Regions from separate parts of the Alicyclobacillus hesperidum subsp. aegles genome, predicted to be linked through region 2. Evidence: riboswitches for the same ligand, from Rfam matches in the RefSeq annotation. Region 2 holds a riboswitch; the other holds the start of a gene.
What was found. Region 2 has a riboswitch for ZMP and ZTP ahead of serA (phosphoglycerate dehydrogenase). Riboswitches for the same ligand answer to the same signal wherever they lie in the genome.
Positions count from the first base shown of each region.

Region 1 (4,683 bases), on a different contig from region 2:
GGGGCGGGCATTGCGGGCTTCGCCGCGGGACTTGCGTGTCGGCAGCTTGATGTCGAGTTTCAACTTTTCGATGCAGCCGCAGATCCATTGGCTGGTGGCGCGGCAATCACGCTGTGGCCAAACGCTCTTCGCGCCTTGAGCGAGCTTGGCATGCGCGATTTGGGTAGCGGACTTGCAGCGAACGCCATTACCCACGGGGGAATTGCAACGGAGCGGGGGGCGGTGTTGTACGAGTTGCCGCTTGTTTGGATGCGCAAACAGCATGGATACTTTCCGGTCTGTGTCAGGCGCGATGTTTTGCTGTTTGCCATGTATAAAGCGCTTTTGCGGCCGACAATCGCTCGCGCACGCGTGCAAAGGGTCTTTGCGCAGACAGATGGTGTGATGGTCGAGGGATCGCGCGGCAGGCTCGCCTATGATGCGGCTGTTATCGCGGATGGCATTCATTCGCAAGCCCGACACGATATTTGTCCCGTACAACCGCGGCCGACGCGCTATATGGCATGGCGTGGGATTGCCCAGGGACCTGTGGTCGATCCGGCAACCATGTGGGAGTACTGGGGAGAGGGTGTGCGCTTTGGCTATGCATCCATTTCGCCGCATGCAACCTACTGGTTCGCGACGGTGAATGATCGGCTCCTCGGCGGTCAGGATGCTGGTTGGGACGTTGCGCGGCGGCTTTTCGCTGGTTTCCCGCCGCCCGTGCGCGCATGCATCGCGGCAACGCCGGACGCAGATGTCTTGCGCCACCGTGTGCAGGACCTCCCACCAGGCTGCCCGCTGGCCCAGGGGCGCATCGTGCTCATGGGTGATGCGGCACACGCCATCACGCCGAATCTGGGATTTGGCGGCGCGTTGGCGGTGGAGGACGCTGCGACGTGGTTGCGCGCCGTACGAAATGTCGGTGTCTCCCCGGCAGCGTTTCGCATCTATGCAGCCCAGCGACGAAGGAGGGTTCGCGAGATGGCTTATGTGACACGGCAGTTTGGCGATGTCATGCAGTGGCAAAATCAAGGCATGATCCATATGCGAAACGCCCTGTTCCGAATTGCGGCGCCGATGGCCGGTCGTCTGCTGTGGCGGCGGTTGCTTGGGTCAACTGGCCGACCGTGAAAAAATCTGTGCCATCGTTTATAGCATGCCAGCATCGTGCTGTAGCTTCATGCCATGCATGAGGTTGGCAAAGATCTGCACGGTTGTTACAGTTCCGACGCCGCCAGGCGTGGGTGTGTAGGCCTTGGTCAAGGGCGCCGCTTCGGGAGCGAGATCGCCCTGTACCTCGCCGTCTTCGCCCTGCGAAATGCCGACGTCAACGACAGTCAGGCCTCCGTGAACCATCTCCCCATGCAACAAGCCACCTTTACCGACAGCCACGATGGCGATCTCGCTATTTTGCAAGTGACTTTTGACATCGCGTGTGAATTCGTGACATGCAGCGACGGTTGCACCTTCGGCGATGAGCAGGTGCAACAGCGGCAAGCCAACTGTCTGGCCGCAGCCGACCAGCGTGACGTCGGCACCTTGAAGCTTGTAACCATAGTGCTTCAACAGGCGAATGCAGGCGAGTGGCGTGGCCGGGTACAGGGCGGCCTCCGGCGTGGGTTTGGCAATGGAGTGGCATGGGGAGAGGCCATCGACGTCTTTCAGGGCGTCGATCGCGCTGACGACTCGTTGCACATCGACATCACCAGGCAAGGGCATCTCAATCATGATGCCGTGGACCAGCGGATCGGCGTTCAACGCCTCGATGCGGCGAATGAGCTCATGTGTGTCGCACGTTTGTGGCAAGCGAACAATCTCGAATTCGACGCCAAGGCGCTCTGCCGTGCGCCGCTTTTGTGCAGCATAGACGCTGGACGCGGGATCATCGCCGACGAGCAGCGTAACCAGCTTCGGTTGAATGCCACGAGCTTGCCAAATCGCGGCCTCAGCGGCAACGTCCTCACTGAGCGCCAATGCGACCGGCCGACCAAGTAACTGTTCTGCCATGTCTACCCCTCCTGCAAACGTATCCGCGTTTGTCTATGTTCAGTATGCCTGTATATACGCAAAAGACCGCCTGGGTAACGTTCTGCCCAGGCGGTCGACTGTTTTCGCTGTGCTTCCTCGTGGTGCTCCACGCAAAGCCGCCAGTTACACAGCGCTGTGATTGAAGTTTCGTGTTACGCTATCCACAGTGAATATAACAGCGATCGCGGCGGCCTGCAAGCGCCCCGCACGGCCAGATGCCGGCACAACTGCCGCGAAGGAGGATTTGACGTGGAGTTTCAATCGCGCACACAAGCCATTCAGATTTCGGGGATTCGCAAGTTTTCTGAGCTCGTCGCCAAGTATCCGAATGCCTTGTCGCTGACCATTGGCCAGCCGCACTTGCCAACGCCCGAACACATTCGGATTGCCGCGCAAGAGGCCATCGCAGAGGGCGATACGGGCTATACGCCAAATCGCGGCACACTGGCGTTGCGCGAAGCCGCCGCGGCTTATTATCGCCGTCTCGTAGGTCTCGATTACGATCCCGCAACGGAAATACTCGTCACCGTCGGGGCGACGCACGCGCTTGATGTCGCCATGCGCACGCTTGTGCAGCCGGGCGACGAAGTCATCATTCCCGCACCTGCCTATCCGGGCTATGAGGGTATCGTCAAACTGCTCGGTGCCCGGGTGGTCTACGTCGATACGCGACAAGACGGGCTGTTGCTCACACCAGAAGCGCTGCGGCGGGCTATATCGCCGCGCACGCGGATGGTCATCCTCGCGTCCCCGGTCAACCCGACCGGCGTCGTTTATCCCTTTGAGCGGTTGCAGGCCCTGGCAGAGGTGCTGGCCGACACCAAGGTGTGGGTGATATCGGACGAGATATACTGCGAACTGCAATTTGCCGGCCATCTGCAAAGCGTCGCTTTGCTTCCCGGCATGCGCGAGCGCACCATCGTCATCCACGGCCTGTCCAAATCACACAGTATGACCGGTTGGCGCATTGGCTTCGCGTTTGCACCCGCACACGTGGCCGCGGAGATGGCTAAGGTTGTCCAATATGGCGTCAGTTGTGCGTCCTCCATCAGCCAACGCGCTGCGCTCGCCGCGCTGACCGAAGGGGCTGACGACGCCCGTCCGATGCGCGAGTTGTATCGCAACAATCGCGATCTCGTCGTCGCCGCGTTTACCGCCATGGAGATCCCACTCGTGCGCCCGGACGGTGCGTTTTACGCATTTCCCGCCTTCGCCCTTGCGCTGGGCGACACGTCAGAGAACATCGCACACCGATTGCTCGCCGAGGCAGGTGTCGCCGTCGTTCCAGGCGACGCTTTCAGTCCGTATGGCGAGGGGCATGTCCGCCTTTCGTACGCATGTGATCCCGAAATGCTGCGCGAAGCGCTTCGCCGCATCGAGGCCTTTGTCGCCAAAGAACGCCGGGCGTGACCGCAAAAAAGCCAACCCCTGCGTATGAAACGCGTGGGGTTGGCTCAAGCTAAGCCCGAATTCTGATCCGGTTGGGGGCGAAGCGATGCGATCCAAGTCGAGAAAAACGCAAGTCGCCGTTGGCGCCGTGATTTTTGCCCTACTTGCCATCCTCGTCATGCTGTCGAGCGTGCACCGGTACTTCATCGAACATTGGATGTGAGTGCAACGCCCGCGACGAGTATGCATTCATCGAATCAGCGGTAGCCGCGCTCGCTGAAATACGGGATAAGGACGCGCAGCGCCGTATCGATGCACCGTTCGTCGGGCAGCATTTTTTCATGGTGCAGTCCGTACGGCGTCGACGCGCCCAACCAAAACAAGAAACCGGGAATCTCCTTCAAGAAATACCCAAAGTCCTCGCCGGTCATCGCCGCCGGCACCTCGCGCACGACGGCTAAATCTCGTCTGCTGACAAAGTCCATAAACGATTGCGTCAGTTCCTCATCGTTAAAGACCTGATAATAATTTGCACCGTAGTCGATTTCGGTCGCGCAGCCAAACATTTCACCGATACCCGCCACCAAGGCCTCAATCCGCTGTTTGATGCGTGGCATCGTAGCCGCCGCCAGTGCGCGAATCGTCCCCTCAAGCCGCGCCTTGCCAGCGATGATATTCTGCTTCGTGCCAGACTCGAGGCGGCCAATCGTGATGACCGCCGCATCGAGCGGATCGACATTGCGTGCCACAATCGATTGCAACGCCGTAACCAGATGAGCTCCGGCAACCACCATGTCGTTGGCTCGGTGCGGGTACGCCGCATGGCCACCTTGGCCAACGAGATCGATAAAGAGCTCCGACGTGTTGGCAAACAGGATGCCCGGCCGGATGCCGATCTCGCCGACTGGCAAATCCGGCTGCACATGCAGAGCAAAGATCTTCTCCGGGCGCACAGCTTGCAACGCCGTACTTGCGAGCATCGGCTGTGCACCGCCAGGGCCTTCTTCCGCTGGTTGAAAGACAACGACCAAGTCGTCCTTAGGCTGTACGTGCGCAAAGTGATCGACCAAGCCAAGCGCAATCGCCATGTGTACGTCATGCCCGCAGGCGTGCATCATCCCCTCATGTGTCGAGGCGAAGTCGCAGCCTGTTTCTTCGCGAATTGGCAGGCCGTCGATGTCACAGCGGTAACCAATGCGCGCTGTGGGCTCAGAGCCGCGGATATGGACGATGATCCCCGTGCGCCAAGTCGCAATCGACAGATGTTCCTTCGGCAGCCCGTTC
Region 1 is NZ_BSBJ01000049.1:126,690-131,372, forward strand. It holds gene QMF38_RS10305 (FAD-dependent monooxygenase) at 1-1,113, shown strand, start outside; gene QMF38_RS10310 (bifunctional 5,10-methylenetetrahydrofolate dehydrogenase/5,10-methenyltetrahydrofolate cyclohydrolase) at 1,132-1,989, opposite strand; ZMP/ZTP riboswitch at 2,067-2,147, opposite strand; gene QMF38_RS10315 (aminotransferase class I/II-fold pyridoxal phosphate-dependent enzyme) at 2,260-3,420, shown strand; gene QMF38_RS10320 (N-acetyldiaminopimelate deacetylase) at 3,657-4,683, opposite strand, start outside.
Region 1: linked by a shared signal. The riboswitch ahead of QMF38_RS10310 (bifunctional 5,10-methylenetetrahydrofolate dehydrogenase/5,10-methenyltetrahydrofolate cyclohydrolase) and the one ahead of serA (phosphoglycerate dehydrogenase) in region 2 are both predicted to bind ZMP and ZTP.

Region 2 (4,683 bases):
GCGCAAAATCCTCCACCCGGACAGGCCGCGACAAGATGTCACTCGACATGTCCGCAACGAGAGGCGCCGTGGTCTTTGGCAACGCTCGCCACTGCGTCCCGTAAATGGTATTGTTCGACGTAATATGAACATACCGCAACGACGGGTCATCTCCTGCAATCGATGTAGGAATGTCCCGATAACCGCCCTGTTTGGCCCAATCGTCGATCAGCAACTCGCCGTAGCGCCCGGCTTCATCTGCCGCCTTCTGCGACCATGATCCGGTCAACACGTATAGTGCCTTCTCGCCCGGTTTCAGAAAATTCATCGGCAACATCGCGAATTGCAAGCTCGCGCCGCCTTGTAAAAACAACACCTGATAGCCATCAGGGATGCCAAGCAGTCGCCGCAGGCGTGTTTGGGCATCGTTGTGAATGGCTTCATACTCCGCGCTACGATGGCTGAATTCCATGACGCTCATGCCCGTCCCGCTGTAATTGGGGAGCTCTGCTTGAATGCGCTCGAGTACCGGCAACGGTAAGGCTGCTGGCCCTGCGTTAAAGTTGTCCGCTCGTTTCACGAACTCCACTCCTCTATCTGTCGTTCTTACCACACGATACGACCGGTCTATCGACCGCCATCGGACTTACAGTTCAATCGCACGCACCATGCGGATTCCATCATGGGAAGCAATCTCGTCGATCACGTTGTTTGGCACGCTCTTGTCCACAGTGAGCAGCATAACCGCCTCGCCGCCCGTTTCGCGACGTCCCACCTGCATACCGGCAATATTGATTTGTGCATCGCCGAGCAACGTCCCAATGCGCCCGATCATACCAGGCTTATCTTCATGCCGCGTATAGACCAAGATGCCCTCAATTGGCATGTCGATGGGATAGCCGTCAAGTTCGACAATGCGCGGCCCAGATTCGCTGTACAGGGTGCCAGAGACACGGTGGCTACCCGCGTCGGTGGCAAATGAAATGGAAATCTCATTCGTATACACGCGCCCGCGCGACTCACGTACCTCTTGCACGCGCAAGCCAGCATCCTCCGCGTAGCGCAAAGCGTTGACGTAGTTCACTTCACCGCTGTATTGGAAGCCGAAAAAGCCCTTAAGTACCGTGCGCGTCAAATATCCGCCATCTGGATCAGCCGCATCGCCTGCGTATGTGACTGTCATCTGCGACGGCGCTCCTTGTGCGAGTTGCGCGGCAAACAAACCGAGTTGCTCCGCAAGAGCCAAATATGGCGCCAAGCGCTCTTTCTGTCGCGGGCTTAGACTCGGGAGATTGACCGCATGTTCGAAGGTGTCATCGCGAAGAACCTGGACAATTTCCTCCGCCACTTGAATAGCTACGTTTTCCTGTGCCTCAACGGTCGAGGCGCCAAGATGTGGCGTCAGGATTACATTCTCACATTGACGCAACGGATGATCTAAAGCGAGCGGTTCACTCTCGAACACGTCAATGGCCGCACCTGCTACCTTGCCAAGCCGCAAAGCATCCGCTAACGCACGCTCATCGATGATGCCGCCCCGGGCACAGTTGATAATCCGCACCCCTTCTTTCATCATCGCTATCTTCCCTGCGTCGATCATGTGGTGCGTCTCTTTTGTTAGCGGTGTGTGGACTGTGATAAAATCGGCTGCTCGAATGGCCGAATCGAGATCCGATTTTTGTACACCGAGGCTCTGTGCCCGATCTTCGGTCAAAAACGGATCGTACCCTAGCACCGTCATGCCAAAGACCTTGGCACGCTTTGCCACTTCCGTGCCAATGCGACCCATTCCAAGAATGGCGAGGGTCTTTCCGCGAAGTTCGACGCCCACCCACTTTTTTCGATTCCAGTTGCCCGCGAGCAAGTCCCGATTGGCCGCCGGAATGTGGCGTGCAAGGCTGATCATCATGGCGAAGGTGTGTTCGGCGGCGGCAATTGTGTTGCCGTCCGGCGCATTAATGACGAGAATGCCACGGCGCGTGGCAGCCTCGAGATCGATATTGTCGACACCGACACCAGCTCTGCCAATCACCTTCAACCGCTTCGCAGCAGCAATCACCTGCTCTGTGACAGTCGTCTGCGAGCGGACGACGAGTGCGTCCGCGTCTGCAATCGCAACAAGCAACTCAGATGGAGAAAGTCCCGTCTGGACATCGACAGTGGCATCAGGCAAGGTCGACAACACATCAATACCAGCGCTTGAAATGTCATCCGTTACAAGAATTTTCGTCGTCATTCGAATTCTCCTTACCACTCCGGCATGTACAGCAACGGCCGCTGAGACTTTTACGCAGAACGCGTCAAAGTGCCCAGGCGGCCGGCAACTGTATACATCGCACTCCCCTGTGGTCATTCCCACAATCCGCCAGTCATGCGACGTCCGTGTCTATCTGTACTCTCAATGCAACGATGAATCAAGAATAACACATGCGCTCACTTTCGCACAATACAGACTACTGTGGACCACTCGGATTCAACATGGGCAACGTGCATGAAAAAGTAGGCCGCGTCTTGGGCCTGCTTATAGCCATAAAGGGCTCAGTGTACTGGGTGCAGGTGCATGACCGTGATAGCGGCACCCTCGTAATTCCAGATTGATGGAGAGATATACGCGTTACTGGCCGATGGCCAATTCGTGTACTTGCTTGTGTTGTATTCATACCATGTCGCGCCATACATCAATGGAATGGTCGGCAATTGTTCGGCGACGATTTGCTCCACCTTATAGATGTCCTGTTTCTGACGAGCCGCGTTGGTCGTCTGAGCGAAATCTTCCAAAGCCTGATTTACGCCCGGGTTGTTAAACTGCATCCAATCGGCGTCTCCATGCGGATCGTAATTTTCCTGGTACACATAGTATGGATTTGGACCACCATAGGCTGCATTGATGGCCAATTGGAATTGATGGGACGAGAGTTGCGTTTGGTAAGCACTGTCCGTGACCTCGTGGACGTTGACCTGGATACCGACCTGCTTTAACTGGTTTGCGATGAGCGCAGCATCCGTGTCTTCGTCCGACCACCCGGATACAACAATCAGGGTAAAGCTGAGCGGTTTCCCACTCGGAGAGACAAAAATACCTTGAGCGTTCTTCTTATAGCCAGCCTTCTTCAACAAGGCGACAGCTCCGGCGGGATTATACGTAAACGATTTGTCCTGTGCCGGCAAGTTTGGATCTTGCCAAGAGCTCATGTTATAGGGAACGGCATCAGGTTCCGCCGGCTTGTCATAGCCATATTCGCCTTTGGTTGCAAGAACATTACGATTGATAGCCATACTCATGGCTTGCCGAACGACGGTCTGGCTTAAGAGAGGGTTTTTCAAATCAACGGACAAATTGAGGGTGACGCCAAGCGGGAACCAGTAATGGTTGTTCGGACTTTTTGCGGCGTAGGCCTGCTGGATACCGGGCATGAACACGGCGGTCCAATCGATTTGGCCTTGAATCATAGCCAGGTTCGCACTTTCATTAGAGTTGAAAGACGGGAAATTGAGCTCTGGAACAGGTGGTTTACCTCGATAGTAATTGGCGTTCGCCTTCAGCTTGTAATCTTGTGGAGAGAATGTGTCGAGAACATAGGGACCCGTGCCAATCGGTTTCGTGACGGTTACTTTTGTCGGATCGGTGATCTTGGACCAAATGTGTTCCGGCACAATGTACGTCCCTAAGACATACTCCAGACCAAACGGGATATTAGGGTGTTTAAATGTGAAGACCACGGTATCTCTACCCTTCGCAGCAACACTTGCAAGCTGCGTCCACACGCCGTTGGTGTCTGCCGAAGAGTACTTCTTCAATAAGTCAAAGGTGAAAACTACATCCTGTGACGTAAATGCCTGTCCATCTGTCCATTTCGCCTTCGGGTTGAGCGAGACGGTTAGGGTCTTATTGCCATTGCTCCATTTGTAGGAATCCCCCAGAACACTCCACATCTTCCCGGTCTGCGTATCATAGTAGAACAGCGTTTCATAGATGAATCCAAAGGTACCGTAGTCACTGGTGACCGCAAACGGATTAAAATTGTCCGCAAACGTTCCAGATGGAGTTGGTACAATCGTCAATGGTTGCCCTTGGCTCACGGCTGTCGATGCAGCCTTCACCGGTGCCACCGAAGCTGCTGCCGACTGTTGTGACGAACAACCAGCAAGTGCGCTGATACACCCAAGTGCAAGAACTGCAGAAACGCCTTTCTTCCAGGTAACCGTCATCACAATCCCTCCCAAATCATTGAAACCAGTAGAACGGTCCGTCTCTCACGGCTATCCAACGATGAACGAGAAGCGGGAACTCAGCGGAAACTTTATGACAGGAAGCATTCAGCGGTACAGAAGGCGACCGTTCAACAGCTTGAAGGTGGCTCACCTCCTCAAAGAGCGCATCTCATGAACCAAACCTCATGTATACGCTTTCCTTTAACTACAATGTGGATAGTCAAGTCGCATGCAGATCCCCCATGCTGTTTCACGCAACAGGAGACAACAGCTATTTAGATAACCAAGTCGAGATGGCCATCATTGCCTGTCAAACGGAAGCGCGACACCTTGTCTTGACAAACGAGTTCATAGTCTCCGAGAAACCCTTCGACAAGTGCCGCTCCATTTCCGTCCGTCTTTATCACGCATTCTGTGTGCCAGTCCTTTGTAATCAAGCGCTTAAGCACGTCATAGGACGGTTTTGGACTATTATCCTTTCGGATCAATCCT
Region 2 is NZ_BSBJ01000007.1:137,852-142,534, forward strand. It holds gene serC (3-phosphoserine/phosphohydroxythreonine transaminase) at 1-559, opposite strand, end outside; gene serA (phosphoglycerate dehydrogenase) at 626-2,215, opposite strand; ZMP/ZTP riboswitch at 2,280-2,362, opposite strand; gene QMF38_RS06180 (ABC transporter substrate-binding protein) at 2,518-4,188, opposite strand; gene QMF38_RS06185 (endo-1,4-beta-xylanase) at 4,467-4,683, opposite strand, start outside.